One region of the Paenibacillus sp. CR_12 genome, then DNA from elsewhere that is predicted to be linked to it. Evidence: riboswitches for the same ligand, from Rfam matches in the RefSeq annotation. Region 1 holds a riboswitch; each other region holds the start of a gene.

Region 1 (10,584 bases):
GGTCTGCTGCCTGACGACCTCCTCATTGATTTTGATGTTTTGGGACGCGTGTTTGATGTCCGATTCGATGCTCCGAACGAGATTGAATACTTCCCGGGTTGAAGACGTAGATTCTTCGGCCAGTTTACGCACCTCCTGGGCGACAACGGCAAAGCCTGCGCCATGCTCGCCAGCTCTGGCCGCTTCGATGGATGCGTTCAGGGACAACAGGTTGGTCTGATCGGCAAGCTCGGAGATCGTCTCCGTAATCTTCGTGATTCCCCTGGCGCTTTGGGCTAACGCATCGATGGATTCTGAAACCTTGGCTGTCGCTTCAATGTTTCGCTGCATCCCTGCTGACTGTTTGGCTACCGAATCCCTTCCTTGTTCAACCAGTCCCAGCGTTTCGATCGAGCGGGTATTCATTTCCTGAGTCGAATGCGTATAATTGCTGACCTTCTCTTCGATCTCACGGATGGAATGCGTCATTTCGGATACGTCTTCCGAAATTTCGTTGGCGCCGACGGCCAGCTCGTTGGAGGAAAGGGAGACTTGATTCATCACTTGAATAAGCTCCTGGTTTTTAATCGAGATGCTTGAGCTTGACGTCATCACCTGACGGGTGATATCCGAGGTTTCCTGCAATATTTTGCGAAGCTTGTCCACCATGCTGTTGAAGGTTCTGCTCAGATCGTTCATGCCTCCCACCTCCTCCACCTGGAAGGTGAAGTCGCCTTTGGCGATTTTGGCGGAAACGCTGGAGATTTCCGCGAAGGAGTTCGTAAGCGTTTTCTCAATGAGGCGAGAAAGAGGAAAAGTAAGCCCGGTTAGTACCACGACGATGACCACGCCAATGATTGCTTTACCCATCAGAATAAACGCAAGCAGCATGGGTACCGCAAACAAAGCGGCAATGAGATAACAGGCTGCGGTGATTTTTTGAGACATAGGGAGTCTGTTGAACCATGCCATAAGAATGAGTCCTCCTCAACAACATAGGATATATTTACCATGATTATAGCATCGACGGGCTAAACTAGATATAACGAATTGACAAAAAGTGTTGAATTAGGTCGAAAGAACTGAATGTGATGGGAGTGAGGGGAAGCATAGCCATATGCAGATCCCCTCTTGATGCATAGAGATGAAGCCGGATTATTTCACCGCACGAAATAAGACGGAAGCGAGATAATCCGTATTATCCAGAATCATGCGGTCATGCTTGAACAGCGTTTCCCAGAGCGCAGCATCGAACAGGAGTCCTTTATCGCGCTGCTCAAACGCATCCAGATGACGGGTTTGCTCTTCCTTTAATTGCTCGTTGAAGTGGTTGTACTCCAAAAATTCAGCCTGCTTAAAACCGCAAGACAAAAGGGACCCCGCCCATTCTTCCCTCATCATCAGATTAGGAATGCCGAAGAATTCGAGCAGCTCCTTAAGCTTCGGCTCCGGCATCGGCTTATCCAGCAGCAGTTCCCTGTCCAGCAGGACGCCTCCGCGATCCAGAACGCGGTAATATTCGGGCAGCGATTTCGAGGTATCCGTAAATACGGTGACGGACTCGGCCATGATCAGATCAAACCGGTTGTCTTCGAAAGGCAGCGCGCATACATCCGCCTGCAGGAACTCCACGTCCATACCCATGGCTTCGGCTCTTGCGCGGGCTTTTTTGATCATATTTTCGTTCAGGTCAATGGCGGTCACTTGATAACCCATCTCCGAAAGATGACAGGCGGTTCTGCCGGTTCCGCACCCTACCTCCAAAATGCGGCTGCCCGGTTGAATGGGATAATTCTTCAGCATTCTGAGGGTTGCCTCGAATCCTCCCGGGTGGGCACTGCCCATGCCTAATCTGGAGAGCATGTGAATGTAATTCATCTCATCTATCCCTTCTTCCTTATCGTCAATGCGGGTAATCGTTTATTTACCATATGATTCAGGTACGTTTGGGGTTTTCGTTGAATTTAATATTTTGAGCCCTTTTTTGTGGCGGATGAGAGAATTACTGGAGGAAACGGCCATGAGACTGGAACCGACGGAGGCAGCGATACGCGTCATGCAACGAAATTATCCCGACTGCTTGCTTGCCGTACTTGGCGGCAGCGCGAGCAGTGGTGAATATAATGAACAATCCGATCTGGACATCATCGTCATTGAACGGGACGGATATGACTTCAGCAGGAAGACGATCGAGGCGCATGGCTGGATCGCGGAAATATTCATATTGTCTTTATCCTCCTATCGCGAATATTTCGACGAGGGAGTGCTGGCGGCGAATCCGTCTTTGCAGCGGATGGTCGCCGAAGGTACGGTGCTGCGTTCGTTGCCTGAGGGAGAAGAGGTGCGGGCGGATGCCCGGAATGATTTGAATTTCGGCCCCATGCCCTTGTCGTCGAGCGATATTGCCGAATACCGCTACATCCTGACCGAGTTTTTGCTGGACTTGACAAGTCCCCGCAGGGAAGGCGAAAAATGGTTTACTGTACACAAAATAGCGTCGACTCTATGCGAATTCGTGCTGAGGGCAAACCGGGAGTGGACTGGTGAAGGGAAGATGCTGTTTCGTTTATTCAACCGCTATAGCCCAGCTATGGGGGATCGACTGGAGGCAGCGCTTCTGGCGATTTATCGGGAGGACGATCCTGCGGACCTTATTGCAGTGACGGAGGAAGCGCTCAGGCCGTACGGAGGCAGGCTGCTGGTCGGTTATGAGGAATAAATAAGCCCTGCATAAAAAAGGAGGGGGGTACATTAGCCGTGACGCTCGCCCGCCATAAGCAATAAAATAATAACGTGATTAACTCACGTCATTCTTTTAAATCCAGGAGGGATCTTCATGAGCGGAGCATACGGCGGCGCATGGGGCAATTCAGTAGGAACTATATTGGTTCTCTTTATCCTGCTCGTAATCATCTTGAGTGCTTGGGTTTAAACACCTTCAATATTCTTGCCTGCAATTGATAAAGGCCCGGCGCGTGCCGGGCCTTTATCTGTTGGAAAGGGACCTTAAGCTTTGGCTTTGGGGGATGGGCTGTGGGCCGAAACCACCGCGGTCATGACCAGATGGCTGCTGTCGGATTGAATCGCATGTTGGAACGCGTCTTCGAGTGATCCGAACACCCGGGACAACGCCCCGTCCAATCGGCTGGCGTAATGAACGCTTCCACCGAATGTGCCCGCTGCCTTCGCACGATCCACTTCTGCGTAAATGACATCCATGTAATTGGCGCTACCCATCGGGTAAAGCGCGAATTGGCAGGCCGTTTCGATATCGGCGCGTTCCCCGATATCGTGGTTTAAGCGGGTCGAATCCTCATTCATATACGCATCGGCATCCGTATCGCCTGGGCAGCCGATAGAATAAGTACCGTTAAACACCGTGTGCACGCCGCTAGCCGCGGCATGAGCGAATACTGCTCTCGTCACATCAAACACATGCTCCGCACGTCCGCGAATACAAGTGCTTACATCATCCGTTTGGATCCAGACCTTTTCCGAATCCACGGAACGAAGCGCATCCGTGATCACTTCCACGAACCGATCCGTCATGGGAAATACCGAGAACCGGCAACCCACGATCCGGCTGGTTCCGCATACAAGCTCATTCATAAATTTTTTTCCTCCCCATTGTATAAGTCCACGCAAAAAAACCGCACCCCATGAAGAAGTGCAGTTATGCCTACGCAAAGAAATAAACATAAATGCTACACTTCCCCACGCTAGTATGATCTAGATCGGGTGATAAGGGTTAACGGCGGTCCGCCGTCTCTCAGCACATGGCACCCCTAGTACAGCCAAACATCAAATATGCAGTTGGTATCAAGCCGGCTCCAAGAACTTCCGAAGATCAGAAGGCGAAAGGCCTGCTTCCTGTGTTATTGTATCGTTTTGCCGGCAGGTTTTCAATGGCAGGGCACCATAAAAAAGCCGCCTATTCCAATCCTCAGGGCTTGGGTAGGCGGCTTAGGCCGGCTATGGCTTACTTGTATACCTTCACGCGATCTTCAAGCGGCGCAAATTCTTTTTCGCCCGGATCTGCAACCGGTTTGCCGAAAGGCATTTGAGCGATCAGCTTCCAGTTTTCCGGAATGTTCCATTCGGACTTCACTTTCTCGTCGATCAACGGGTTGTAATGCTGGAGGGATGCGCCCAGGCCTTCTGCCTCGAGGGACGTCCATACCACGAATTGCAGCATGCCGTTGGATTGGTTCGACCAAACAGGGAAATTGTCGGCATACAGCGCGAACTTTTGCTGCAGGTCGGCAACTACGTTATTGTCCTCGAAGAAGAGAACAGTGCCGTATCCAGCACGGAATGCACCCATTTTTTCAGCTGTGGATTTGAAAGCCTCTTCGTCTCCGACAACCTCTTTCAGAATGCCTTCGGTCAGGTTCCACAGTTTGTCATGCTGTTCGCCAAGCAGTACAACGACGCGTGCGCTTTGGGAGTTGAAAGAAGACGGAGTATATTTAACGGCTTCATTAACAATCTCCTGGATGCGTTCGTCGGAAATGACCGGGTCTTTGCTGATGGCATAATGGGAACGGCGATGCTTAAGTGCTGCTGAAAAATCTTTAGACATTGAAAAAAACCTCCTGATGTAATCATGTTTGCATAAGCCTGATAACAAAGATGTCCTTTAATTCAAGCAAATATGCATGTTGAGTTGAATTGCTGTCGTTGAATTATCATTCCACATTAACTTACGTTTAGTTAGAAATAATAATTATGTTAGCATATTAATATAACTTAGAGGGATTGTCAACGCTTCGAAGGAAAGTTAATTTATATTTTTTATACCCGGTTACTGAGAATTAAATCAGCTTCTACATACGTATGTATTTCGGGAACCGCGAATCCAAGCGGCTCAGCCTCGGTGATATAAAGTTTATCTCTGCGAAACTCCATATTATGAACAAATCATGAACAAATGATACTTGGATGAACAAATTAAATGATTTTGATTCTCAATTATACTTGTCGACTGAGAATGAGAATGATATAATCCATATCAGAACGCAATTGATAATCAATCTCAATGAGAATGGTTGGGGAATTGCTGACTGCCGGAGTTTCGACAGACATACGCATAGAAGGAAGAACCATGAAGATTAGATACTTATTCGCAGCCGTTGTGGTACTCTCCATAATCTCGTTATTTATTGGAGTTAAAGATATCTCGCCACTGGAACTGTTCTCGATGACAGAACAACAACAGCATATTATGCTTGTAAGCCGGATTCCACGGCTTGTCAGCCTCATCTTGGCTGGAGTCAGCATGAGTATCTGCGGATTGATCATGCAGCAGCTCAGCCGCAACAAGTTCGTATCGCCGACGACGGCGGGCACTATGGACTCCGCCAGATTGGGGATCTTGGTTGCCATGCTCGTCTTTACGACAAGCGGCCCGCTTATCAAAATGCTCGTGGCATTCGTATTCGCACTGGCAGGAACCTTTATCTTCATGAAGATACTGGATCGGATCAAGTTCAAGGACGCGATCTTCATCCCGCTGGTAGGGCTTATGTTCGGTAACATCGTCAGCTCGGTCGCGACCTTCTTTGCCTACAAATATGATCTTATACAGAATATGTCGGCTTGGCTGCAGGGCGATTTCTCCATGATCATGAAGGGCCAATATGAAATGCTGTATCTCAGTATCCCGCTTGTGATTCTGGCTTACCTGTTTGCCAACAAGTTTACGGTAGCCGGAATGGGAGAGGAATTCGCAACCAACCTGGGACTTCATTATCGGCGAGTCGTGAACCTGGGATTGGTCATCGTTGCGCTGGTTACGGCTTCCGTTGTGCTGACCGTCGGCGTGATTCCGTTCCTTGGTCTGATCATACCTAATATTGTCAGTCTGTACTTAGGGGACCACTTGAAAAAAAGCCTTTCGCATACCGCGCTGCTGGGGGCCGGGTTCGTACTGTTCTGTGACATCCTTGGCCGGATCATCATTTATCCCTATGAAATTCCGATTAGTCTGACCGTGGGCGTACTCGGAAGCGGTATATTCATTTTCTTACTGATGAGGAGAAAGGCTTATGACTTATAAAGCCAAACTCGGCCTGTTGGCCGCGGCGGCAATCATCCTGGTGGCAGTCTTTCTGTTCATTGATCTTGGCGGCAATTGGGATTACGCCCTTCCAAGACGAATCAAGAAGGTTCTTGCCATTATTCTGACCGGCGGGGCGATCGCTCTGTCTACCACGGTGTTTCAAACGGTCACGAATAACCGGATACTGACGCCAAGCGTGATGGGATTGGATTCCTTGTATATCCTGATCCAGACGACCGTGATCTTTGTCTTCGGCTCCTTCACGCTGTATAAACTGGGCAGCAATGTTAACTTTTTGATCAATGTCGGCGCGATGATCCTGTTCGCCGGGATCCTATATAAGATTTTGTTTCAGAGGGAAGGAAATAATATTTACTTCCTGCTGCTGATCGGCATGATATTTGGAACCCTGTTCTCCAGCATGTCTTCCTTTATGGAAGTGCTGATCGATCCGAACGAGTTCCAGTACGTGTCCGACAAGATGTTTGCCAGCTTCAACAATGTGAAGACCGAGCTTCTCATCCTGTCCGTCATTGTCGTTGCGCTGACCCTGCTGTATTTTGCCCGGTTTGCCAAGTACTTGAACGTGCTGTCGCTGGGTCGTGATCAGGCGATCAACCTTGGCGTAAACTATGATTACGTTGTGAAGAGGCTTCTGATCGTTGTCGCGGTTCTCATTTCGGTGGCCACCGCATTGGTAGGACCGATCACGTTCCTTGGACTGCTTGTGGTCAACGTCGCTTATGAATTCATGAAAACATACCGGCATTCACACTTAATCACGGCGTCCATTCTGATTAGCATTATCGCCTTGGTGGGCGGTCAACTGGTGGTAGAGCGGGTGTTTACGTTCTCTACTACGCTAAGCGTCATCATCAACTTCATCGGCGGCGTTTACTTCATATACCTGCTACTAAAGGAGAGTAAAGCATGATCCAGGTTACGAACGTATCGAAAGTCTATGGCGGCAAAAAAGTCGTTGATAACGTGTCGGTTACGATCCCGAAAGGTCAAATTACGTCCTTTATCGGCCCGAACGGCGCCGGTAAGAGTACTTTGCTGTCCATGATAAGCAGACTAACGGGCAAGGACAGCGGTCAAATTACGGTGGACGGCAAAGAGGTCAGCCAATGGAAAAGCGGGGACCTGGCGAAGAAGGTTTCGATTCTGAAGCAATCGAACCATATCAGCCTCCGCCTGACGGTGCGCGAGCTTGTATCCTTCGGGCGTTTTCCATACTCCCAAGGCCGATTGAACGCGGAAGACGAGAAATTCGTGGATGAAGCCATCTCCTATATGGAGCTTGAGGATATGCAGCATAAATATCTTCATCAGCTCAGCGGCGGTCAGACCCAGCGTGCTTATATCGCGATGGTCATCGCCCAGAACACGGAGTATATCCTGCTGGATGAACCTCTGAACAATCTGGACATGAAACACTCCGTACAGATTATGAAGATTCTCCGAAAGCTTGTCGCCGACCTGAACAAAACGATCGTGATCGTGATTCATGACATCAACTTCGCTTCCTTCTATTCGGATTACATCGTGGCATTGAAGGACGGAGCGATTGAAAGCGAAGGGAAAACCGAGAACATCATTCAGAGCAATGTTCTTCGGGGCATCTACGACATGGACATCGAGATCGAAGAGATTAACGACAATCGGGTGTGCGTATACTACGGTTAATCGATAAGCGAGATTCGAAAATATGATATGGACTCCGGGAGATGCTGATGAAGCGTGCGAGCTTCACTCCCTGCACAAGGACTAGGCCGCCTTGGTCAAAGGACGGCATGGTTTCCTCTGTCCAAATTGAATTACATATTCAACCATAAATTCAAATATATGTTGAATCATAAAGATTTTAAATATAAAAAATGGGGTGTTAGGAATGAAAAAATGGTTGGCTTTATTTATGGTATTCACGCTTGTGCTCGCGGCTTGTGGGCAGGACGATAAAACTAGCGGTGCGGGTGGAGGCGACGCTGCGGGAGAAACGCCGCCTTCGTCCGAAGAAATCACGATTACCCATAAGCTGGGCGAAACGCCTGTCAAGAAAAATCCTTCCCGCGTCGTCGTATTCGATTTTGGCATTCTGGATTCCGTGGATAAATTGGGCGTTGAGGTTTTGGGCGTTCCGCAAGCGAATATCCCGGCATACCTGTCCAAATTCGAAGACAAGAAATATGAGAATGTGGGCAGCCTGAAAGAGCCTGACTTTGAGAAAATCAACAGCATCGATCCGGATCTGATCATTATTTCCGGCAGACAGCAGGATGCATACGAGGAACTCAGCAAAATTGCCCCGACGATCTTCCTTGGCGTGGACACAAGCAAATACATGGAATCCTTCAAAGAGAACATGAATACGCTGGGTCAAATTTTCGGTAAAGAAGCCGAAGTTGAAAAAGAGCTTGCCGCGATCGACGAAAACATCAAGGCTTTGAATGAGAAAGCTACTGCAACCGGCAAGAAAGCCCTGATCATTCTGGCGAACGAAGGCAAAATCAGCGCATACGGCCCAGGCTCCCGTTTCGGCATTCTGCATGACGTGTTCGGTTTCGGTGCCGTCGATCCTAACATTGAAGTGAGTACGCATGGTAAAGATATTTCCAATGAATACATCGTTGAGATGAACCCGGATTATCTCTTTGTTGTGGACCGCGGTGCAGCGGTAGCCACGGGTGAAGGAGAATCAGGCGCCAAAGCGGTTGTCGAGAACGAACTTGTAAACACAACCAATGCCGCGAAAGAGGGCAACATCGTGTATTTGAACCCTGACTTCTGGTATCTGTCCGGCGGCGGATTGACATCCGTATCCGAAATGATCACGGAAGTAGACGCAGCCGTTAAATAGACGGACGCTAAGCTATGAATATGGAAGCACTGGAGTTTCTTGACGAAGCTCCGGTGTTTTATTTTTTTGCATTAGGGTAAGTGGATATCGGATAATAGGCTGACAGACCCTAACGTTAAATAGATGTTAGTCAATCATGATATCGAATAATCGCAGCTTAGAAGAATCGATTAGGAGGTCATTCTTATGTTTCAAAATCAAATCTATATCGCCGGAAAATGGATTCAGACCGAGGAGCAGATGGATGTATATAACCCGGCGGACGGCACGGTTATCGGTACCGTATCCAAAGGCGGAAAGAAGGAAGCCCGGCTTGCCGTCGATGCGGCCGCCGATGCTTTTCCGGCATGGTCCCGCAGAACGGCGAACGAGCGGGGAGAGCTGCTGCGCCGCTGGCATGAGCTGATCGCGGAACATACGGACGAATTGGCAAGGATTATGACCACGGAGCAGGGGAAACCGCTGAAGGAAGCGGCGGGCGAGATTCAATATGCCAACAGTTTCGTGGCATGGTACGCGGAAGAAGGCAAGCGAATCTACGGCGAGACCATCCCCGGATCATCCAGCCGCCAGCGCATCATTGTAACGAAGCAGCCTGTTGGCGTCGTTGCCGCCATCACGCCATGGAATTTCCCGGCCTCCATGATTACACGTAAGGTAGCGCCGGCCTTGGCGGCGGGGTGCACCGTGGTGATCAAACCATCCGGCGAGACGCCGTTTACGGCGATCAAGCTAGTGGAGCTAGCGGATCAAGCCGGCATTCCAGCCGGGGTCATTAACATCGTAACCGGGTCTTCAAGCGACATTTCCGGCGTGTGGCAAGAGGACTGCCGGGTTAGAAAGCTGTCTTTTACGGGATCCACCGAAGTAGGGAAGCAGCTGATGGCCGGCGCGTCGGCCAACGTCAAGAAAATATCGCTGGAGCTTGGCGGCCATGCCCCGTTTATCGTGACCGATCAGGCGGACTTGGATCAAGCGGCTGCGGGATTGATTTCTTCCAAGTTCCGCAACGGGGGACAGACCTGCGTATGTGCCAACCGGGTTTATGTTCAGGCAGGGATCGCGGAGAAATTCGCTGCGAAGTTTACTGAGCTTGTCAAGCAATTGAAGGTGGGCAGCGGAATGGAGAAGGGGGTCGATATCGGTCCCTTGATTAATCGGGAAGCCGTGGATAAAGTCGTACGACAGATCAAGGATGCGAAAGAGAAAGGCGGCATCGTCTTGGCAGGCGGTCAAGCCCTGCCCGAGCTTGGCCGCAATTATGTGGAGCCCACGGTCATCATGAACGCTACGGACGACATGGAGTGCATGAACGAGGAGACCTTCGGCCCCCTTGCGCCGATTACCACTTTCGAAACGATAGACGAAGCCGTGCAGCGTGCCAATAACAGTCCGTATGGCTTGGCCGCCTATGTATTTACGCAAAATCTGGGTGAAGCGGTACGCATTGCCGAATCGTTGGATTACGGGATTGTAGGCGTGAATGATCCGGTGCCTTCGACAGCGCAAGCGCCGTTCGGCGGCTTTAAGGAGAGCGGGCTCGGCCGGGAAGGCGGACATTACGGAATGGAGGAGTTCCTGGAGGTAAAATACATTTCGCTTGGATTATAAGAGTGGAACCCGGCATCTTCACGCTCCCAGTGATAGCGCAAGCGGAAAGAAGCCTCTGACAGGGAAGCGGCAG
Region 2 (10,584 bases), on a different contig from region 1:
TGCTGCTGCATCAAGGGATGAACGTAACGGAAGTGGCCGACGCGCTGGGTTATCGGGATATTTTCTTCTTCAGCCGACAATTTAAGCAGTATACGGGCAAGAGCCCATCCGAAATTCGGTGATTCCCCGCCCTTCCATAACTTACCTGCTTGGTGGAAGGGGCCTATGGGTTTCATAGCAAGCGATTTAGGGTAAAAACGACGTACAGTTTCATTTTAAGATATCAGAAAGTATAAATTCGAAGCAAGAGCCTTCCTGATATCGCAAGAAAAACTTCCGTTAAATGCGGTCTGTCTTCTATGCAAGTACGTCGATAGACGTTTTTCTTATGAAGGGGGGAGAGGGGAATGAGCCCAAGAAGACGGGTGCGTGGACGTTTCTTCAGTCGTGGCGGCTGCGGTATTTTCAGAAATCGCTTGCGCCGCATGAAGACAACGAATCCGAATCATCAGGACGTTTGGTTTTAAAGGACCTTGGCCTACATACGGGTGAATCCCGTTATCATATACGCATTTCGCTGGAAACACGCAAAAGGGAGCTGACAAGCTCCCTTTTTTATTGGGATTAATTTTATAGGTCAGGACTCGGACTGCATTGCAAACATTTGATATATTGGGAATATACATAAAGCGCTTAAGAGCAAAGCTCGAAACAGATTAGGCATTTTGGATATAGGAAGGGTGACGGGTGTGAAGGAGAAAGTGGCATCGACGGAGCCGGCGGTGATCCGATGGTAACGGCGGGAGCAGGGAAGGTTGCGCTGGTCACGGGCGCGTCAAGCGGGTTCGGACTGCTGATCAGTCTGGAGCTGGCAAAAGCAGGTTATGACGTGGCCGCGGGTCTTCGGAGACCTGAGGCGGCAGCAGAGCTGTTGGCTCAGGCTGAACAAGCAGATGTTACCGGGCGTATTCACATCTTCCGATTGGATATATGTGCCGAGGAGCAGGTCAAGGCTGCTGCTTTGGCGCTGGAGCAGAAGTTCGGCCGCTTGGACGTGCTGGTGAACAACGCCGGCGAGGCGGTGGGCGGCATGGTGGAGGAAGTGCCGCTGGGGGGCTGGCGAAAGCAGATGGAGACGAATTTCTTCGGGACCGTATCGGTGACGCAGCATATGCTCCCGCTGCTGCGCAAGACCGGACGGTCCAAAATCATTCTCATGAGCAGCATTAGCGGCAGGGTCGGCTTTCCGGGTTATGGTCCCTATGCGGCGTCCAAATTTGCGTTGGAGGGGTTCGGCGAGAGCCTGTCCATGGAGTTGATGCCCTTTGGCATCGATGTCGTGCTGGTCCAGCCCGGTGCCTACGGCACGCCGATCTGGAATAAGAGTTTTGGGGAGCTGGCGGTCAAGGAAGGATCACCCTACAGCGGTCTGCTGAAGGGCGTGCTGGACTATTCCGAGCGGACGGCCAGGGAAAGCGGAGATCCGCAGGAAGTAGCCCGTCTTGTGGCAAGCATATCGTCCATGACCAAACCGAGGTTCCGCTATACGCTGCCCCGAGGCACGCGGCTGACCGCGCGGATCAAGGGACTGCTGCCGGATCGGCTGTTTCAGCGGATCATTTACCGGCTGCTGAGCAGGCGGTAATCCTTCATCCATCGAATGTTTCATGGACTTAGCTTATAGCGCATGCTTGGAAGGTGAAAGGAATTACCCTTTTCGGGCCGTGGAAGGGTGCAGCAAACCGAGCAGTTCTCCCATCTTCACCTTGGAGCCCGGTTCCAAGTCACCGCGGGGTGTAAATGTGCCGTTCTCCGTCAAGAGCACGACGGTAGAGCCGAATTCAAAGTACGCAAGTTCGTCGCCAATGTCGTATTTCTTCACGCTCTCGTCGGCATAACGGATGCTGCTTACGTTCATGGCTCCGACCTTCACGACTGCAACTTCGCCGAATTCATGGGCAATGTAGGTAATGAGGCGCTCGTTGCGGCTGAGCACGTTTCGGATATGGGTCATCGCAAAATCGTTCACGGGGTATACCCGGCCCTTCAAATGCTCGCTTTCCGCTTGAATGCCGGTTACCGGGGAATGTATGCGATGATAGTCGGTCGGGCTTAAATACAATACGAATGCATAACCGTTGATATAATTCTCCATTCTCGGTGACTTGGCGAGCAGCTCGCTCAGGGTATAATCCTGTCCCTTGACGCTGAGGATGGTGCCGGCGTTGACGGCGCACATCGCCGAGATCGTGGCATCGACGGGGCTTACCATGGCATCGGCGGTGTCGTCTATGGCGCGGAGGCCTATTTTTAACCGGCGGGAAAAGAATTCGTTCAGCGAACGGTATTCGTGGATCTCCTTCTCCGCTTCATGCGCCGGGATTTGGTAGATTCGTATAAATGCAGGTATTAGATGACGGCTCAGCCGGCTGTGGGAACAATGCCCCATGATGCGGGACAGCCACTTGCGGGAGGACAGCTCGGTCATCAGACGCAGCAATTGTTTAGCCATGTCATTCTCCTTTGTGCATAGGTGTCGGCAATAAAACGTTGGTGGAAAAGCCAATCACTCTGATATTGACATAGAATGAGCCGGAAATCAATAAATAGCCATTTTTGAAAAAAGGTTCTTGCTAATTGGGGAACGAATGTGTATTTTAAGATTAACATGAAACCGAATAGGGAATACGGGGGCTTGAGTGAATCAGGCTGAGATTGCAGCTGCTATCCGCTGTTGACCGTTAATCTGAACTGGGTAATGCCAGCGTAGAGAATATCCGACCCTGCCTACATAGGGCCTATTTTTCCGTCTGCGCGTTTTTCCAGACGGTTTTTTGTTGTGTTTATACAAAAATAGCGGTGGAGAGGGGAATGTGTTGTTATGGGAACGTCAGTGCAGGAAAAATTGGGGGTACAGCCTAGAAAAGGGCTGCGTTTAAGCGATATTTTGGTGACGGTGCTGGTATCGCTGGTGCTTGGCGTCATTTATCATTTCTGGGGATCGGTTTACAATCTGCTGAAACCGCTGTTCTTCGAAGCGGATGAACTGTTATACGGCATGTGGTTCGCAGCGGCCACGCTCGCTTACCTGCTGATCCGCAAGCCGGGAGTGGCCATCATCGCGGAGGTGGCGGCGGCCCACGTGGAAGTGCTGTTCGGGAGCGGCTGGGGACTGACGCTGCTGCTGTACGGTCTCATTCAAGGGCTGGGCGCGGAATTGGTATTCGCGGCGTTCCGTTACCGGAGCACCTCGGCGTGGACGGTGGCGATTGCCGGGGCCGGCGCGGCGGTCGGCTCGATGGTGATGGACTTCTATTACAGTTATACCGATGATCTTCAGACCTGGATGTTCCTCGCCAAGTATGGCATGCGGATTCTCAGCGGCGCCGTCATTGCCGGCTTGCTCATGCTGCTGCTGGCCAAAGCGTTGGACCGTACGGGCGTCACATCCCTGCTGCGCCCTGCGTCCAAGAAGGATTATGAAGCACTGGATGATCCGCGTCATGTCTAAAACCGCCGCCCGCTTGGTTTCGTCTTCAACCGCGGAGGCGGTTACGGAGCAGGCCGTGCATGTGGAGGGATTGCGCCTGAAGTATCCGGGCGAGGAGCGTTTGATGTTTAAGGACTTGTCCTTCTCGGCTGCCCGCGGGGAAAAGGTGCTGCTGCTCGGTCCGAGCGGCTGCGGCAAATCCACGCTGCTTCAGGTGCTTAGCGGGATGATTCCCCGCGCCACGGAGGTGCCGATGAAATGCGAAGCCCAGCTGGTGCCTCGCTCTTGGGGATATGTATTCCAAGATCCGGATACCCAGTTCTGCATGCCGTACGTGGATGAAGAGCTGGCCTTCGTGCTGGAGAACCTCAGCGTTCCCCGCGACGAGATGAAGGAGCGAATGCAAGCCGTCCTGCATGAGGTTGGGCTTGACCTTCAGGAGCTGCATATGCCGATCGGTCATCTGTCGCAGGGGATGAAGCAGAGGCTTGCGCTGGCTTCGGCCCTTCTGCTGGAGCCGGAGGTGCTGTTCCTCGATGAGCCGTCCGCCCTGCTCGACCCGGAAGGCAGGGAGCAAATCTGGTCAGCGGTGAAGGCCGTATCGGAAGGGCGTACGCTGATTATCGTGGAGCACCGGATTGAAGAAATGGCCCAATACGTGGACCGCGTGGTGCTGTTCACCCCGGATGGCGCCATTCTGGGCGATGGTCCGCCGGCAGCGATATTCGCCGAATATGCGAGCGAGCTTCAGGCGTATGGCATCTGGTATCCCGGCGTTTGGGAGGATTATGCGGAGTCTCGGGCAGGAAGGGAGCTGTTTGCTCCGGTAGACGCGCCAGGCGATGAGCTGGGAAGTCTCATGCCTAAGGGAGACTCATCGTATGCCCACCTTGGGGAGCCTGTCATTCGGTTAGATGATTTCCGGGGACTGCGATGGGAGAAACCGGTCGTCTCTCTTCCTTCGGCTGAGGTATACCCCGGAGATTTCATTGCGGTGATCGGGCCCAACGGCGCAGGCAAAAGCTCGTTGCTGCTCAGTTTGATGGGGCTCCTGCGCGCCGAAGGGACCTATGTGCTCTGCGGGGAGGAGGTCATCCAGGGCAAGCGCAGGAAAGTGCGGAAGAAGAGAGAGCGGCAGCTGCGCCAAATCGGATTCGTGTTTCAGAATCCGGAGCTTCAGTTTCTGACGGAACGTATCGGCGATGAGGTGATGTACTCGCTGCTGGTGGACCATATGCCGCCGGAAGAAGCGAAGGCACGGGCCGACCGCTGCCTGGAACGCTTTGGGCTGGACGGCATGGATAACAGGCACCCGTACCAGCTGTCGACAGGCCAGAAGCGCCGGCTGAGCGTTGCCACGGCCATGGCAAGGCAGCCGGCCGTCCTGCTCCTGGATGAACCGACCTTCGGACAGGATGCGCGGAACACGTTCGCGATTCTGGAGATGTGCGAACGGCTGCGCCGCTCCGGAACCGCCATTCTCATGGTGACCCATGAAATGGAGATCGCGCAGCGGGCGGCCACGCACATCTGGGAGATTCGGGAAGGGCGGTTGACGTCAAGTTTGCCTTCCCCGCGCTGGTGTAGCGGGACGGAATCCGGACGGGAGACGGGCAAAGCGAATCATACCGATGCGTCGCGGGATACGCTGGCTGCATCCGGTCATCTCCATACGGGGGTGAACGCATGAATATATGGAATCCTGTGCGGATCACTTGGCTGCACCGGGCGAATCCGGTGGTGAAGCTGGGACTGATCTGTGCGCTGTTTTTTATGACGGTGCTGACCCATGATCTTGATTTCGTCATGTATCAGGCCTTTATCTTTATGATTTGCCTCGTGGTGCTCAGCGGGGTGAAGCCGTGGAAGATGCTGCTGTTTTTCATTCCGTTCCTGCTTGCCTTCATATCGTCCGCCTCTTCCATGATGCTGTTCGGTAAGGGGGAGACGATCTGGTGGGAATGGGGATTGTTCCGGGTATCGGAAGAAAGCTTCTATCGGGGACTGCATCTGGGCTTTAAGGGGATTGCCTTTGCGTCAGAAGGGCTGCTGCTCGTGACGACAACGTCCTCGGTGGATTTGTTCTACAGCCTGATGCAAAAGCTGAGGCTGGCGCCGAAGTATGCGTACAGCTTCATGGCCTCGATCCGGCTGTTGCCGATGGTCTGGGAGGAATATGTGATCCGCCGCCAGGCTTTGAAGGTACGGGGAGTCCGCCCGATTCGGGGAGTTCGCGGCATGGTGAACCGTGCAGGCATGTATGTGGTGCCGCTGCTGGCGCAAAGCATCCGCCGGGCACACCGGGTGGCTGCTGCGATGGAGGCGAAGCAATTTGACGGGGACCGGGCGAAGGCCCGAACGTATTATTACCCGTCACGATATTCCCGCTACGATCTTCTGGTCGTCGGTTTACTGGCAGCCGCCGCCTGCTGCGCCTATATGGCGGCCGGATATTTTCCTTGGTTCGGCATTGGCGACGTGCGGTTTGATTAAACCGTTGTTCTCCGGACAAGAGCCTGCTTACGGCTTGTAAGCAGGCTCTTTTTTTGTTGATAACTCCAGAGGGTCTGGCTTGCTTACCTCGCAAGATAAAACGTCCGTTCTATGTGATCCAGCTTCCGAGAAAGTATGGTCCTTGAAGGTTTTCCATGTATCCTCTTGCGATCCTAGTGCATGTAAGGTGTACTCTATCCTGTTAATTTAAAAATCATGTCTGGATTTTATGCTGATTGAGGCGTTATAATACTTCTGGTACCGATAAAGTATTTGCAGTACCAGAAGGAGGGTTTGGTCACTTGCGCGAGCGAATATTAAATGAAACGATCCGTTTGATTCAGCGGCAGGGGTTTACGTTTACGGTCAGTGATCTGGCCCGCGGCCTTGCGATTAGCAAACGGACGATTTATGAGCATTTTTCATCCAAGGAAGAAATCGTTGAGCATATCATTGACGGGATGATTCGTCACATCCAGCAGCGCGAACGCGAAATTGCGGCGGACGAGACGCTTACCGTTCTGGAGAAAATCCATCAGATCCTGATCTGCCTGCCTCAGGAGATGGAGAAGATGGATTTGGGGATGCTGCCGGATCTGAAGCGGTCGCATTATCCGCAGTGGGAGAAGCTGGACACCTTTTTCCGGGAAGAATGGGGCATTGTCACCGAGCTCATGGAGCAGGGCATGGCCGAGGGCAGCATCAAACGGATTCATATGCCGCTGTTCATCGACCTGTACCTTGGGTCGCTCCATCAGATTTACGATTCGAGGGCGACGGTGAAGCATCAACTGCCGCTGGGGGAGCTGCTGCAGTCCGTCATGGATATTTTATTGTTCGGCATTGCCGCTGAGAAACGGAAGGGGTCTTGAGATTATGCATTGGGTCTATCTAAGTTTGGCTATTCTGTTCGAGGTGGCGGGCACACTGAACATGAAGCTATCGGAAGGATTCAGCAAACCGCTGCCAAGCGTGCTGCTGGTCGTGTTCTATATTTGCAGCTTGAGCTTCCTGACATTGAGCCTGAAGCAGATTGAAATATCCGTGGCTTACGCGATCTGGTCGGGACTCGGGATCATGATCATTACGCTGATCGGTTACATGTTCTTTGCGGAGCAGATCAACGGGCTCAAGGTATTCTCGATTCTGCTGATCATCGCAGGCGTTGTGCTGCTCAATTTATCCGGCAGCGCGCATGCGCAGGATCAACCGAAGACGCACCAGTCCGGTCATTGAGGGCGAACAAGCTTGAAACTCCCCTTCAGAATGTTCCACACGGGAATCCAAAGTACCCCGGTGCTTTCCAGGGCAACATGGGAAACCTGGTGAGACTGAAGCCAATCCCGCAGCTGATACAGTTCGTTTGTAGTCGTTCCAAACGTTTTAACTGCTTGATTCGACTTTTGATTCAAAGGGGCCGGTTAAAACACAAGCAACAACCTAGCTTGATGAACGTCCAGACCGCAACAACGTTCTAAAATAGCGTCCATTGTGCATCCCTCACATTTAAAAGATGAGGTCATGCAGCCTTCGATTTGTATTTTTGTACACGTGCTTCATGCGACACTCGGCGGTACGCAAGGCTGCAACAGATCAGTTTGTGGGGTTATTTTAGTTTGAGCGGTTATTTGAAGATGAATCTGAATATACCTTGGGGCCGTTGTTTCCAGTATATTAGAGTTATGGACGTAAAAAGAAAGGCGTGAATGACGTGGCTTCGAACATACTTCTTGTAGAGGATGACAGCTCGATTGGCGAGATGGTAGAGAGCTATTTGACGATGGAAGGTTTTCAGGTGGTGCTTGCCAAAGACGGAGAGGAGGCGCTCGAGCGGTTTGCGAAGCGAGATTATGACCTCGTACTGCTGGATATGATGCTGCCCAAGATCAGCGGTATGGATTTTCTTAAAAAAATCAGGGAGAAAAGCCATGTGCCGGTACTGATCGTATCCGCAAAGGATGGGGAAGTGGACAAGGCGCTCGGCCTTGGTTTTGGCGCGGATGACTATATTACGAAACCTTTTTCGATGATTGAGCTGACGGCGAGAGTGAAGGCCGCTATCCGCCGCGTGACGGCTTATGTAATAGCACCCCCAACTGAGCAAAATAAAATCATCCGGGTCCATGAACTAGAGATGGATCTGGATCATTTGACCGTGACCAAAAACGGCCAGGAGATCAAGCTGACGGCCAAAGAACTGCAAATCTTAAAGCTGTTTATGACGAATCCGAAAAAGGTATTCACCAAGCAGCACATTTTCACATCCGTCTGGAATGACGACTATTTCGGCGATGAAAATGTCATTAATGTGCATATGAGCCGTTTGCGCGACAAAATTGAAGATCAGCCCTCCGATCCGCAGTACATCAAAACGCTGTGGGGCATCGGCTACCGTTTGGGGGAATTTTAGTGGTTGCCGTTCTGCTGATTGTTGTGATCATGTTGGCGTTGCTGAATGTGATGCAGTGGATGGGTCGGAAAAAAAGAGCTAAGCAGCTCGGCTACATCATCGATAAACTGAATACGATTGAGGATTCGTCCTCGCAGGAGCAACTGCTGCTTTTTACGGAGGATCCAGGATATCGTAGACTGTTGATTGCCATCAATCACTTGCTTTTGCAAACCAGGCAGTCCGAGACAGGATTTATGCGTACAGAAATCGCGATGCGCCGGATGTTGGCAAACATATCGCATGATTTGAAGACGCCGCTTACTGTGGTGCTCGGTTATATCGAAACGTTGAACCAGAAGGCCGACTTGCCAATGGAGGAAAGGGAGCCGCTACTGGATAAGGTGCATACGAAGACTGTAGAGATCGTAGAGTTGATCAACCGTTTTTTTGACCTGGCCAAGCTGGAATCGGGGGATAAGGAGATGCCCCTGACCCGCATACATATCAATGAAATTTCCAGAAACAGCATGCTGATGTTTTATGATCTAATCGAATCCGAAGGGTTGCAGGCTGACATCGATATTCCGGAAACGCCGCTTTATGCATGGGGCAATGAAGAAGGACTAACCCGCGCATTTAACAATGTGCTGAGCAATGCGATCCGTTATGGTTCACAGGGCAAGGTGATCGGCATGAAGCTGCGGGATGAGCAGGGCCGGGTGCTTATCGACATTTGGGACAAAGGCAAAGGTATTCATGAACGGGATCAAGAGCTTATTTTCGAGCGGATGTATACGCTGGAGGATTCAAGGAATAAAAGATTCCAGGGCAGCGGTTTGGGTCTGACGATTACGAAAAGACTGATCGAGCTGATGGGCGGGGAAATTCGCGTCACAAGCAAGCCGTATGAACGGACCGTTTTCACGATCTCGTTAAAGAAGCTATCGTAGCGCGGCTTCTTAACATCATATTAGTGCTAGACAAAAAGCGAAAGTAGCGTAGGAGACGGGATCGATTCTTACAAGGCTGAAATAACCCTCTGATGTCACGCTACAATGGCTGGCGTCAGAGGGTTTTCTGTTTGATTCTCGTTCTTGGGAACGACCCCACCGTATTGGGAGACCATGAGAAATCTCTTAAACGAACGTGTTGGCACATTAATCTGACGGGTTGTGAGTGAATCGGTCTTTTTTTATTCCATGTGATATGATTGTTTCGAGTCGCTTTCTACACTTAAGAGATTCGTAAGAATTGCGCAAGAAATATGAAAATGTTGGCGGTTATACTATGATCAAGAGATAAGTGAGAGGGGCAAATATAAATGAGTTATGTCATCAGTACCCGCCATGTCAGCAAAACCTATAAAGGCAAAGATGTTGTCTCTGACGTCAGTATGAATATCAAGCAGGGGCAGATTTACGGACTGCTCGGTCCAAACGGAGCCGGTAAAACAACGCTAATGAAAATGATGCTGAATCTGGTCAAACCAACCAGCGGTGAAATTGAAATATTCGGAGAGAAGCTTACGCCTTCATCGGTTGAAATGTTTAAACGCATTGGCAGCATCATCGAGTATCCGATTTTTTACGATAAAATGACAGCGATTGAAAATCTGGAGATGCATGCGGAATATATGGGTTATTATAACAAACATGCAATTAAAGAAGCGCTTGAGATGGTTAATCTAACTTCCATCCAAGGCAAATCGGTATCCGAATTTTCGCTTGGCATGAAGCAGCGCCTGGGCATGGCCCGCGCCATTATAACCAAACCCGAGCTGCTCATTCTGGATGAACCAATCAATGGACTTGATCCGGTCGGAATTAAGGATTTTAGAAGTTTGCTGAGCATGTTGAGCAAGGAGTACCGGATGACGCTGCTAGTCTCCAGCCATTTGCTGGGTGAGATCGAACAAGTTGCAGATACGATCGGCATTCTTCAGGGCGGCAAATTTATCCGCGAAGTGTCTATGGATGAGATGCGCAGCGAAAACACAGATTATATCGAAATTGTGACCCCACAATGCAAACAAGCTGTATTTGTACTGGAAAATCAGCTGAAAGTCAGCAATTTCAAAATCGTCGGTGATTCAGCCATACGCATTTACGAGTCCAAATTTACGCAGCAGGAATTGACCAAGGCGCTGGTACTGAATGATGTGGCGATTGAATCGATAAACCATAAGCATACTTCGCTCGAGGAGTATTTTATGCATCAGATTAGCGGAGGTGAGCAGTATGCTTAAGCTGATCCGTATGGAGATGAAAAA
Region 3 (10,584 bases), on a different contig from region 1:
TGGAAACGGAGATGATGGACTGAACTTCGCTTTTGCGGATATCCGCAAGAATCGTTTGCTGATCGGAGAAGGCATAAGAATCCAGATGAATATGGGTGTCCAGCAGAGGGGGATTCGTTTCCGTCTGCGTGAATGATTTCATCGTTACATCACCTCGCTTGTACGCCTCCGAGAAGCGCTCTTGAATAATGGATACAGGAGCTTAGGCATTTGTATCCTGCCTATGCGGCTCAACGCTTGTGCTGTTCTTCGCGCATGATGGCGGAGATTTCGGTTTTTAGCGCGATAAAGGACGGGTCGTTCAGGATGTCTTCCCTGCGCGGACGGGGAAAAGGGACCTCTACCCGTTTCAGGATCGTCCCGGGCCGCGCCGACAGGATATAGATGCTGTCCGAGAGCAGCAGCGCTTCCTCGATATGATGGGTAATCATCAGCACCGAACGGCGCGTATCCTCCCAGATATCGAGCAGCCAGCGCTGCATATCGCCGCGTGTCAGCGCGTCGAGCGCGCTGAACGGTTCGTCCAGGCACATAACCTCCTGCGGACTCATCAGCGCGCGCAGAAAGGCGGCCCGCTGCTGCATCCCCCCTGAAAGGGTATGCGGATACGCCTTCTCGAAGCCGGCAAGCCCGGCCCGTTCCATCCAGCTGCGGGCATTTTCCCTGGCGGCGGTTTTCGAGGTGCCTCTCAGCTCCTCGGGAAGGAGCACGTTGTCCTCCACCGTACGCCAAGGGAAGAGGGCCGGCTGTTGAGGCATATAGGCGATGCGGCCTTTCTCTCCGGTCACGTCCTGACCGTCCATGAGTACGGAGCCCGCATCCGGAGCCGTTAACCCCCCGATGATATGGAAGAGCGTGCTCTTTCCGCTGCCTGAAGGACCGATCAAGGAGACGAATTCCCCGGGCTGCACCTGAAGCGAAAGGCCATCCAGCACGTGCACTTCGCTGCGCCGTTCGCGGAAGGTGATATGAAGGCTGCGAACCTCAAGGGCAGGCGCTGGCGGGACCGCGGTAGATGACCGGCGCTGCCCGTCATGATCCGGCAGGGATACTTGATATGTCATGTCGCTAAACAGCCTCCTTTTATATAGGTTGGAAAATGTCCGTTCACCGTGGTTCTAGCCTTTTCGATTCCAGCGGATCAGGCGCTTCTCCAGCAGGGTGATCAGCAGCACCATCAGCAGGCTGAGCAGGACGATGATCAGAATGGCAACAAACACCCGGTCCGTGCGGTAGCCGGATTTTTGCAGCATCATATAGTAGCCGATGCCCCGGTCCGAGCCGATCCATTCCCCGATCACCGCACCCATGACCGAATAGGTGGCCGCGATGCGGATCCCGGAGAAGATGGAGGGGAGCGCATGCGGCAGCTCCAGCTTGGTGAAGATCTGCCATGAAGTGGCTCCCGCCATCTGCATGTAATTCATCATGGTTCGGTCGGTACGCGCCAGTCCGTCCAGGGCGGCAACGGCTACGGGGAAGAAGCAGACCAGGGTAATCACGATAACCTTGGGCAGCATGCCGAAGCCGAACCAAATCATGAGGAGCGGGGCGAGAGCGATCGTCGGCACGTTCTGGCTAAGAATAAGAAGCGGATAGAGGGCTGTTTTGAGAAAAGGCACCAGATGCAGGGCCAACGAGATGACAAGGCCGATCGCCGTACCGATCATAAATCCGACCAGGGTTAATTGCAGCGTGGCCAGCGTATGCTGAAATAGGCCGGAGGCGCCGGTGGCGGCTTCATGCCCGATGGCCGTCGGCGCCGGCAAAATATACGGCTCTATATCGAATACCGATACCGCGGCCTGCCATACCGTCAAAAAGAAAAGGACCGCCGCAGCGGGCGGCCAAACGGAGCTCCACCAGCCTTTTCTCATGGACGGTATTTCTCAGTCAGCTTATCCATGCTGATGCCGCCCGGATGGTGCGCGATTTTGACCTGGGATATGACGCTGGGACTTCCCGCTTTCACCAGCGCCTCATGCATGCGCTCAACGATTTTCAGCAGCTCGGAAAGCTCTCCTTCCAAGGTGGTTTCGAGCGCATGGACCTCGTATTTCACGCCCGATTCTTGAATGACCCGAATCGCTTCATCCACATAAGGAATGCTGTCGCCTCCATCCGGCGTTCTGGGTATCACTTGTATGCTCAAGAGGGTGTTTGCCATCTAAACTCATCCTTTCATGCAAGCTATATTGTAATGGAAGAGAGGCAGCCTGTCGGACAGGCCGTCTCTCTTCCAAATTAAATGCATCCTATGGTTTCTCCGGTAAAAATTCATTGGTGAAGGCGCTGTCCGCATCAAGCTCCTTCTCGAGCAGCTTGCGTTCAAACATCCAGTCTGCATACCCCGACCATACTTCGGCTTTCTGCTCGCCCCAGCGGGCAGCATCATCCTGATAGCGGGGACTCAGCCATTTCTGGCTGGCATGAACCAGCTCGGCATCCAGTTCGGGAACGGCCTTCGTCAGCAGGGCAGCCGCATCCTCAGGATGTTGAATCGCATAGTCGTATCCTTTTGAGGTCGCCCGCATGAATGCTTTGACAAGCTCCGGGTCCTCCTGGATCAGCTTCTCGTTCGTTACGATCACCGGCGTGTAATAGTCAAGCTGCTCGGAGTAGTCCTTCACATAGATCATGTCAAGCGGCTCGTTCCGGAGCTCGGCTTCGATACCGGTCCAGGCATAGAAGATCCAGGCAAAATCAATATCGCGTTTGACGGCCGTAAAATAATCGGCATCGCCCATGTTAACCATATTTACTTTGCTGACATCGGCACCGTCGATCTCCATGATGGATTTCATGACGGCTTCCTCAACAGGCGAGCCCCAGCCGCCGTAGGATTTCCCTTCAAAATCGCCAGCCTTGACGATCCCCTTGTCCTTGGGGGCGGCAAAGCCGGATGTATTATGCTGAATAATCGCCGCAATGGAGACAAGCGGCAGGCCTTGGGTTCTGGCAAGCGTGACGCCTTCTTGGTAGCTGATGCCAAACGGCACCTTGCCGGATGCGACCAGCGTATCCGTTCCGCCGGCCCCTGGCTGGACGATCTGGACGTTAAGCCCTTCTTCCTCATAATACCCGAGCTCCTTGGCTGCATACAGTCCGGTGTGGTTTGTGTTGGCCGACCAATCGAGCATCAGCTGTACGTCGCGGAGCTTTTCGGCCGCCTGGCCGTCTGCGCCTTCGGTACCTGTATTTTCGTTCTGTACGCCTGTACCGCATCCCGCCGCAACCATCAGCAGGGCGCAAGCGAGAAGCAGCGCCATCCATTTTCCCTTCTTCATCTTGTCTTCTCTCCTTTGAATTCTCTTTCTCTTTCTATGACCTCGTTAACTCCACAAAAAAAGCGCCCTGAATGATATCAGGACGCATGACGGCGTAAGTGTATACCACGGCAAATCATAGCTGCCGCAAACATGGACTTCCTACGCTGGCATTACCCAGATCAGGTGTAAGGGTCAGTATCATCGGATACACTCTCAGCCGGCCAAATTCCAGCTCCCCCGGGATTTATGAAGTTTCGGACGTTACATCCGTTATTATAGTCCTAACGCAAAGACCTGTCTAGTTCGGAAGGGGATGCGAACGAGGCAGGTCTTCGTATTGGGCATGGCTTGTGCGGTTGGAAGAATGAACCCCGTTAACCATTCACGGGATGAAGCATTTTGATAGGATCCTGTTCGGCAGCGGTTAGCGCTGGAAGAACTCAATCCATTCTCCTTCGGGACCGTGGACGAAGAAATAGCGGTACCCGTTCGGAAGCGTTACGATTTCTTCGTCAAGATGAGGTACGGCCAGTCCCTGTACGCGCACATATTCCGCTTCGATGTTATCGGTGCTGACGGCGAAATGATGGACGGTGCCTTCTGCGGGAAGCGTGTCGCTGTAGCCCTGGATAAGCTCGACTTCCGTTTCGTCGCTGCCGTTAAATCCGAGGAATGCCAGCTGGATGACGCCATTGGTATGGGTAAGGCGATCTTTCAGTTCAAGTCCGACGACGGTTGTGTAAAAAGCAATCGTGGCTTCAAGGTCCCGGACGACAATGCCGACATGATCCAATCGTTTCTGTGACAAGGCTAAACACCCTTTCCGATTCATATGAGATATGACTGAAATGTTATCATATAATTCCTATACGTCAAGTGGGCCTTGAGGACGGAAAGCTTTTGGAGCGCGATGGTTTAATAGAGTAGAATCGATGGTCTTTCTTTCATTTCCTCATCTTTACTTTTAGGTGGGTAAAAAGTATCATGAGAACTATAACTATTAATTCAAAAGACCTAACAAACAAGCATTGAAGAAAGCTTGCCTTTTGGCCGAGGAGGAATGCTTATGAGTCCAACTCCAGCAGATCATCTGTGGATTCGACTCGCCATCATATATGCATTCATTCAGATAATGACCGTTCTGTGGATGCCTGATGCTTTATTGCTTCAGCGTGTTCTAGTCATTATGGCTTCCGCTGCCGCTTCCGTCTATTTACTACGGATCAGTCGGCATTACGAGCCGCATCTTCGAAGGTTTTGGCTTATCGCAAGTGCCGGGCTGATGGCGGATGCCTCGGCTCGAATCATCGATGCTTGTTATTTTTGGCTGGGGAAAGAGAGCGCTTCCCGTACAATTTTGACTCAATTATTCTGGGGATTCGAAATCATCCTGTTTGCAGGTGCCCTCATTTATTTGTTCCGGCACGTACAAGGTTCGTTTCGGGGAGTGCGGTTTATGCTGGATATCGTGATCGTTGGCATAACGGTCATGACGGTAGGCTGGGAATATTTCATCAAGCCCGAGCTTAACGGTTTGGCGAATGAAGCCTTATGGGGAAAGCTGTGGGTGGACATGCTGTACCCGCTGTGCGCAACGGTGCTTATTTTCTTCACCTTGGTGTTGTATTTTAACACAGGACAGTTAAGGAAACGGGCGGTCTTCCTGATATGCCTCGGCGGGAGCATGTACATTGCCGCCGATGTTCTGCATATGTATCTCGTCGATTATAAGGGTGTTGAAGTTCGTTCATACCTGTACCCACTGTATACGTTATCGGTATTCATCATTGGTTTGGCAGGAGGGCGGTCAGCTCCCGATGCCCGAAATCAATCGTTGGATGAGAGGGAGCCCCGTTCGTTCGGAAATCTGATCGTAAGATATCTGCTTCCCTACAGCGTGCTTGGCGGGATGTTTGCCCTTATGGTGCAGCGGTTCGGAGGGTGGAACGGGCTTTTTACCGGCTTATCCCTGTGCGTCATCCTGATTCTGATCAGGCAGATCCTGATCCAGTTCGAGAATGACCGCTTGTTTGACCGGCTGCATCAAAGCCTGATGCAGAGCGAGACCTTGGCGCATCGCGACGATCTTACGGGACTCTATAACCGCCGCTACTTTAACGCGAGGCTGTCGAGCTCGCTGCAGGAGGCGGACCGTGCGGGTTCCCGCGTAGGGCTTCTATATATGGATATGAACCGTTTTAAACGAGTGAATGACCGCTACGGCCATCGTGCCGGCGATTTGCTGATTCGCAAGGTCGCGACCCGTCTTCAAACCCTTGAATCCAAAGGCGTTCTGGTTTCCCGTTTAGGAGGGGACGAATTTACGGTAGTGATTCATCCGGCCGGCGAGGATCAGGAACTGATCTGGATGGCGGAAGAGATCTGGACGATGCTGAGCGAGCCGTATGAGCTGGAAGGGCATGAGGTCCGAACCACGCCGAGCATCGGCATCGCGGTCTATCCGGATCATGCCAGGAACGACCAAGAGCTGATCGGTCGCGCGGATGCAGCGATGTATGCGGCCAAAGAGCGAAACGCCCGCTGGCATTTCGATGTGGAACGAACGATGCTGCTGCAGCTGTTGGATCAAAAAGTCGAATAGACAAAAGATTCGGATATCGACAATGTGTTGTTAAGAGCAATATAAGTCGATTATTGTAGAATTTAGCGCAATCATTGCACGAATCTTGCGCATTTCTCGCAAAATAGGTCATAACTTCGATATAAAATCCATAAAATGCAAAGAAATCATATTCAAAATGCCGATAAGAAGCATAGTGAGAGCTAGCTTGCCAAGGAGGACGAACATGATTTGCGACAATTGCAGCACCTTTGAACCGATTGAGGACCAGGGGACCATTCATATGAAGCCTGCAAGTGGTGAGCTTATTCAATTGCTGGCAGTGAACGGCTACGCGGTACAAGAGAACAATGAGGGTTGTGCTGTGAACTACAAGGTACGAGCGGACCTGATCTCCATCATCGAGTGTCTGCAACCCCTTCCGCTGAAGATTCGTCAAGAGCTGTCCTTCTGTGTTACCCGTGGAGGAGCTCCGCAAATCCGGCATTCGTGGATCCCTATGCAGAAGTTCGAACTGCAGATGGAGCATTATGATATGGTGAATGTCATTTTACATAAGCAGTTTACGAGCTACATGCAGCCCATCGTGGATCCAAACGAGCAGATCGTGGCCTATGAATTTCTCCTTCGACCGGTAGAGTGGGGACTCCGGTTCCAGCCGTACGAGCTGTTTGAGACAGCCCGAAAAACCGGACTGCATTCATTCCTGGACCAGGCGGCACGCACCAGTGCGATTGAGACCAGTGCCGAGTGGCTTCCGATCGGCGTGAAGCGGTTCGTGAATTTCCTGCCGTCCTCGATATACGATGCGCAGATGTGTCTGAGCCACACCTTCAATACGATCGACAGGCTCCATCTGGATCCGAGGGATTTCGTATTCGAGGTGGTGGAAACCGAGAAGATCGACGATGTGAAGCATTTGCAGTCGATATTCGAGGTATATCGAAGCCACGGCATCTCGGTTGCCATGGATGACGTCGGCGCAGGTTATTCCACATTGGAGCAGATGATTAAGCTTAAGCCGGATTATGTGAAGATCGACCGGAGTCTTATCGACCATTGCGATCGAAATCCCGCCCAGCAGAAGCAGCTCGAAATGATCACGAACATGGCTCATGATTTCGGGGCCATGGTGCTTGCAGAAGGCATCGAGAGACGGGAGGAGTTTCATTTTTGCCGAGATATCGGGATCGAGCTTTCGCAGGGGTATTTGTTTGGGAAGCCAGCCGAGCGCCCTCCGCGTGATCCTCATACTCAACTGATCTATTCATAACATACATAATCGGCATTTCCCCCGCACGGAGGCGCAAAGCGATGGCATTTATCTGATCCCGGCTTATGGCTGAAGCCGAACCTGCAGATGATGCCTGACATGGACGAAGACGGGTTCTTCAAGAATGAGCCATGATGTAGAGGAGCCCGTTTTCTGTAAAAACAAGAGCCCTGGAAGATTTTCCAGGGCTCTTGTTTTTGTATGGGCCGGCGCATTGAAGCTCCAGTGCCTTTTATCTTGCAGCCGTTACCTCTCCAAATCCGCTGATGGCGTATTCCTTGCCGTTCACGTTCAGGACGGCGGGCGTATCCGTTTCGTTCACGATGAGGGTTTCATGGCCTTTGACGTTAACCTTCAGGCGGGATCCGCGGAACATCACCTTGAAGGAGAAGGAGGACCAATGCCCCGGAATGAACGGGTTCAGATGCAATACGCCGTCCTTCACGCGCAGGCCGCCGAAGCCATGCACAACCGACATCCAGGTTCCCGCCATGCTGGTCGTATGACAGCCGTCCTCGGTATCGTTGTTGTAGTTGTCCAGATCCAGGCGGGCTGTACGAAGGTACATCTCGTACGCCTTTTCCTGGTACCCGAGCTCGCACGCGAGAATGGAGTGTACGCATGGCGAGAGGGAGGACTCGTGTACCGTGAACGGTTCATAGAAGTCGAAGTTGCGTTTTTTCGTAGCCAGGTCGTACCGGTCGCCAAGGAAGAACAATCCTTGCAGCACGTCGGCCTGCTTGATGTACACCGAACGCAGAATGCGGTCCCAGGACCAGTTCTGGTTCAGCGGCAGGTGGGCAGGGTCCAATTCCTTCACCGGAACCAGCTCCTTGTTAAGGAAACCGTCCTGCTGCAGGAAGACGCCGAGTTCCTCGTCTACCGGGTAGTACATTTTGCTGATGATATCCTGCCATTTGGCCGTTTCGGCATCCTGCAGGGCAAGCTTCGCCGTAAGCTCGGCATAGCGGGAATTCTCATTCTCTTTCAAATACTCCAGCACGTCGAGCGTGTATTCCATCGTCCAGCTGGCAATGCGGTTGGTATACCAATTGTTGTTGACGTTGTTCTCGTACTCGTTCGGGCCGGTGACGCCCAGCATCATATACTGGTCCTTCGCCGGCACGTAATTCACGCGCTCCTCCCAGAAACGGGAGATTTCCACGAGCACTTCCAGACCGTATTGGCCGAGGTAAGAGAAGTCGCCGGTATAATTGACATAGTTATAGATGGCATAGGCAATCGCGCCGTTACGGTGGATTTCTTCAAACGTAATCTCCCACTCGTTATGGCATTCCTCGCCGTTCATCGTCACCATAGGATAGAGCGCCCCTTTGGTGAAGCCGAGCTTTCTGGCATTTTCCTTCGCCTTTTCCAGGTGCTTATAACGATAGATCAGCAGGTTGCGCGAGATGCTGGCATCGGCGGTGCTCAGATAGAACGGCAGGCAATAAGCCTCGGTATCCCAGTAGGTGCTGCCGCCGTATTTTTCCCCGGTAAAGCCCTTAGGCCCGATGTTCAGGCGGTCGTCTTCGCCGCTGTAGGTTTGGTTCAGCTGAAAAATGTTAAAGCGGATCGCTTGCTGGGCCGCCACATCGCCTTCGATGACGATATCGCTTTCCTTCCATTTGTCGCCCCAGGCATCTGCCTGCTCCTTCAGCAGCTGTTCAAATCCGGTCTCCACCGCCGGTTCCAGCACGGCACGCGCAGCATCCACCAACTCGCCGAATCCATGATTGCGGGAAGTGACGTTGGCCACGTATTTATAGATGGTGACGGCCTCGCCTTCGGATACGGGGACGCTTACGCGGTTCGCGGCATATTTCTCTTTCTCGATCAGCTCGGCTTGAAGATCCAGCTTCGCCCCGTTCTTAACAAGGTAATAAGACATAACGGAGGTAACATGGAAATCGAGCTTTTTGGTTTTTACGGTCAATGCGGCCGCGCCTTGCGCGGCTTCCTTGAATACCTCCAGCCAGAACTTCTCGTCATAGTTGGAGTCTTTGTTCTTCACATCGCCATCGAGATAAGGCGTAACCGTAAGCTCTCCAGCGAAATTAAGCGGCGTTACGGCATATCGGATGGCACCGATCTCGTGGCGTACAATGCTGACAAAGCGAACCGCCTCGATCTGGAGCTCCTTGCCGTCTTCCAAGACAGCGGTGAAGCGGCGGGAGAGGAAGCCTTCCTTCATATTCAACTCGCGCACAAAATCCTTCACCGTGCATTTGGCCAAATCCAGCGGCGTGCCGTCGATTTCAATGCCGATGCCGATCCAGTTGGTGCTGTTCAGCACTTTGGCGAAGTATTCAGGATAACCGTTCTTCCACCAGCCTACGCGTGTTTTATCCGGATAATACACCCCGGCCATGTAACTGCCCTGCAGGGAGGAACCGCTATAGGACTCCTCAAAGTTGGCGCGTTGGCCCATGAATCCGTTACCGATACTGAAGATACTCTCTGAAATTTCATGCGTGTGAGGATCAAAGCCCTCTTCAATAATTGACCATTCATCAAGCTTTAAATATTGTTTCACAATCATCGGCTCCTTTAGGTTTAGGAAAAATGGTTGCATATCTATATGGGATGATGCTGCTGAATGCTGTAAACGCATGTGCTCACACGTTTATAACTCCAGCAGTCGGTCCACCGTTAACTCTTCCAGGGAAGGAAGGACGAGGTTGGCGCGCCCCAAGGTTTCGGGCGAACCGATGCCGACGCTGCGCATTCCCGCGCGGATGGCGGCTTCGATTCCGGCCTCGGCATCCTCGAATACGACACAGGCGTCAGGGTCGGCGCCAAGCTCGCGAGCTCCCAGCGTAAATACCTCGGGATCCGGCTTTGCTTGGCTGGTCTTCGTTCCATCGATGATGGCGTCGAAGTAAGGCGTCAGGCCGGTATTGTTCAGGATCAGCATCGCGTTCTTGCTGGCGGAGCCCAGCGCAACCTTGATGCCGCGGTCTTTCAAGGCTTGGATAAATTCGAGGGCTCCAGGCAAAATCTCGGATTCGTCCATATTGGAAATATACTCGACATACCAAGCATTCTTCTTCTCGGCCAGCGCCAGCTTTGCGTCTTCATCCAGCGATACTCCGCCAACCTCAAGCAGAATATCGAGGGAAGCCATGCGGCTTACTCCCTTCAGGCGTTCGTTGTCCTGCTCCGTGAATTCAAAGCCAAGCTCTCCGGCAAGACGCTTCCAGGCAATGTAGTGATACTTGGCGGTATCCACGAGCACACCGTCTAGATCGAATAAACAAGCGGATAGGGTTGACATGATCATCCTCCTTAAGGAATTAGTGCAAACGTTTGAACCAAGCTGCAAAAATAAAGGAAGCACCAGGATGCTTCTTTATTTTGAAGTACTTCTTGCTATGCTCCGCAAATTCGTCGACACTCAAGATTTCGGCGGCGAAAACATCGAGGATTCGCGGATCATCAATCGATGCGGAATAATATAG

Evidence for each region. Region 1 has a riboswitch for thiamine pyrophosphate ahead of RB297_RS10030 (YkoF family thiamine/hydroxymethylpyrimidine-binding protein). Riboswitches for the same ligand answer to the same signal wherever they lie in the genome.
Region 2: linked by a shared signal. The riboswitch ahead of RB297_RS28005 (ECF transporter S component) and the one ahead of RB297_RS10030 (YkoF family thiamine/hydroxymethylpyrimidine-binding protein) in region 1 are both predicted to bind thiamine pyrophosphate.
Region 3: linked by a shared signal. The riboswitch ahead of RB297_RS19395 (ABC transporter substrate-binding protein) and the one ahead of RB297_RS10030 (YkoF family thiamine/hydroxymethylpyrimidine-binding protein) in region 1 are both predicted to bind thiamine pyrophosphate.

What each region holds. Positions count from the first base shown of each region.
Region 1 covers NZ_JAVFHO010000002.1:1,373,915-1,384,498, reverse strand. The annotation lists gene RB297_RS10050 (methyl-accepting chemotaxis protein) at 1-951, opposite strand, end outside; gene RB297_RS10045 (class I SAM-dependent methyltransferase) at 1,135-1,857, opposite strand; gene RB297_RS10040 (nucleotidyltransferase domain-containing protein) at 2,000-2,698, shown strand; gene RB297_RS10035 (hypothetical protein) at 2,816-2,911, shown strand; gene RB297_RS10030 (YkoF family thiamine/hydroxymethylpyrimidine-binding protein) at 2,986-3,588, opposite strand; TPP riboswitch at 3,674-3,776, opposite strand; gene RB297_RS10025 (nitroreductase family protein) at 3,959-4,561, opposite strand; gene RB297_RS10020 (ABC transporter permease) at 5,084-6,037, shown strand; gene RB297_RS10015 (iron chelate uptake ABC transporter family permease subunit) at 6,027-6,974, shown strand; gene RB297_RS10010 (iron ABC transporter ATP-binding protein) at 6,971-7,729, shown strand; gene RB297_RS10005 (siderophore ABC transporter substrate-binding protein) at 7,935-8,900, shown strand; gene RB297_RS10000 (NAD-dependent succinate-semialdehyde dehydrogenase) at 9,087-10,511, shown strand.
Region 2 covers NZ_JAVFHO010000011.1:83,827-94,410, reverse strand. The annotation lists gene RB297_RS28020 (helix-turn-helix domain-containing protein) at 1-122, shown strand, start outside; gene RB297_RS28015 (SDR family oxidoreductase) at 731-1,585, shown strand; gene asd (archaetidylserine decarboxylase) at 1,649-2,452, opposite strand; TPP riboswitch at 2,618-2,730, shown strand; gene RB297_RS28005 (ECF transporter S component) at 2,822-3,451, shown strand; gene RB297_RS28000 (ABC transporter ATP-binding protein) at 3,444-5,120, shown strand; gene RB297_RS27995 (energy-coupling factor transporter transmembrane component T family protein) at 5,117-5,923, shown strand; gene RB297_RS27990 (TetR/AcrR family transcriptional regulator) at 6,226-6,795, shown strand; gene RB297_RS27985 (DMT family transporter) at 6,800-7,159, shown strand; gene RB297_RS27980 (response regulator transcription factor) at 7,635-8,333, shown strand; gene RB297_RS27975 (sensor histidine kinase) at 8,333-9,265, shown strand; gene RB297_RS27970 (ABC transporter ATP-binding protein) at 9,637-10,560, shown strand; gene RB297_RS27965 (ABC transporter permease) at 10,553-10,584, shown strand, end outside.
Region 3 covers NZ_JAVFHO010000005.1:122,774-133,357, reverse strand. The annotation lists gene RB297_RS19415 (TatD family hydrolase) at 1-142, opposite strand, end outside; gene RB297_RS19410 (ABC transporter ATP-binding protein) at 231-1,064, opposite strand; gene RB297_RS19405 (ABC transporter permease) at 1,119-1,877, opposite strand; gene RB297_RS19400 (MTH1187 family thiamine-binding protein) at 1,874-2,167, opposite strand; gene RB297_RS19395 (ABC transporter substrate-binding protein) at 2,256-3,287, opposite strand; TPP riboswitch at 3,409-3,518, opposite strand; gene RB297_RS19390 (VOC family protein) at 3,694-4,077, opposite strand; gene RB297_RS19385 (diguanylate cyclase domain-containing protein) at 4,336-5,871, shown strand; gene RB297_RS19380 (EAL domain-containing protein) at 6,077-7,123, shown strand; gene RB297_RS19375 (glycoside hydrolase family 65 protein) at 7,356-9,659, opposite strand; gene pgmB (beta-phosphoglucomutase) at 9,750-10,400, opposite strand; gene RB297_RS19365 (LacI family DNA-binding transcriptional regulator) at 10,521-10,584, opposite strand, start outside.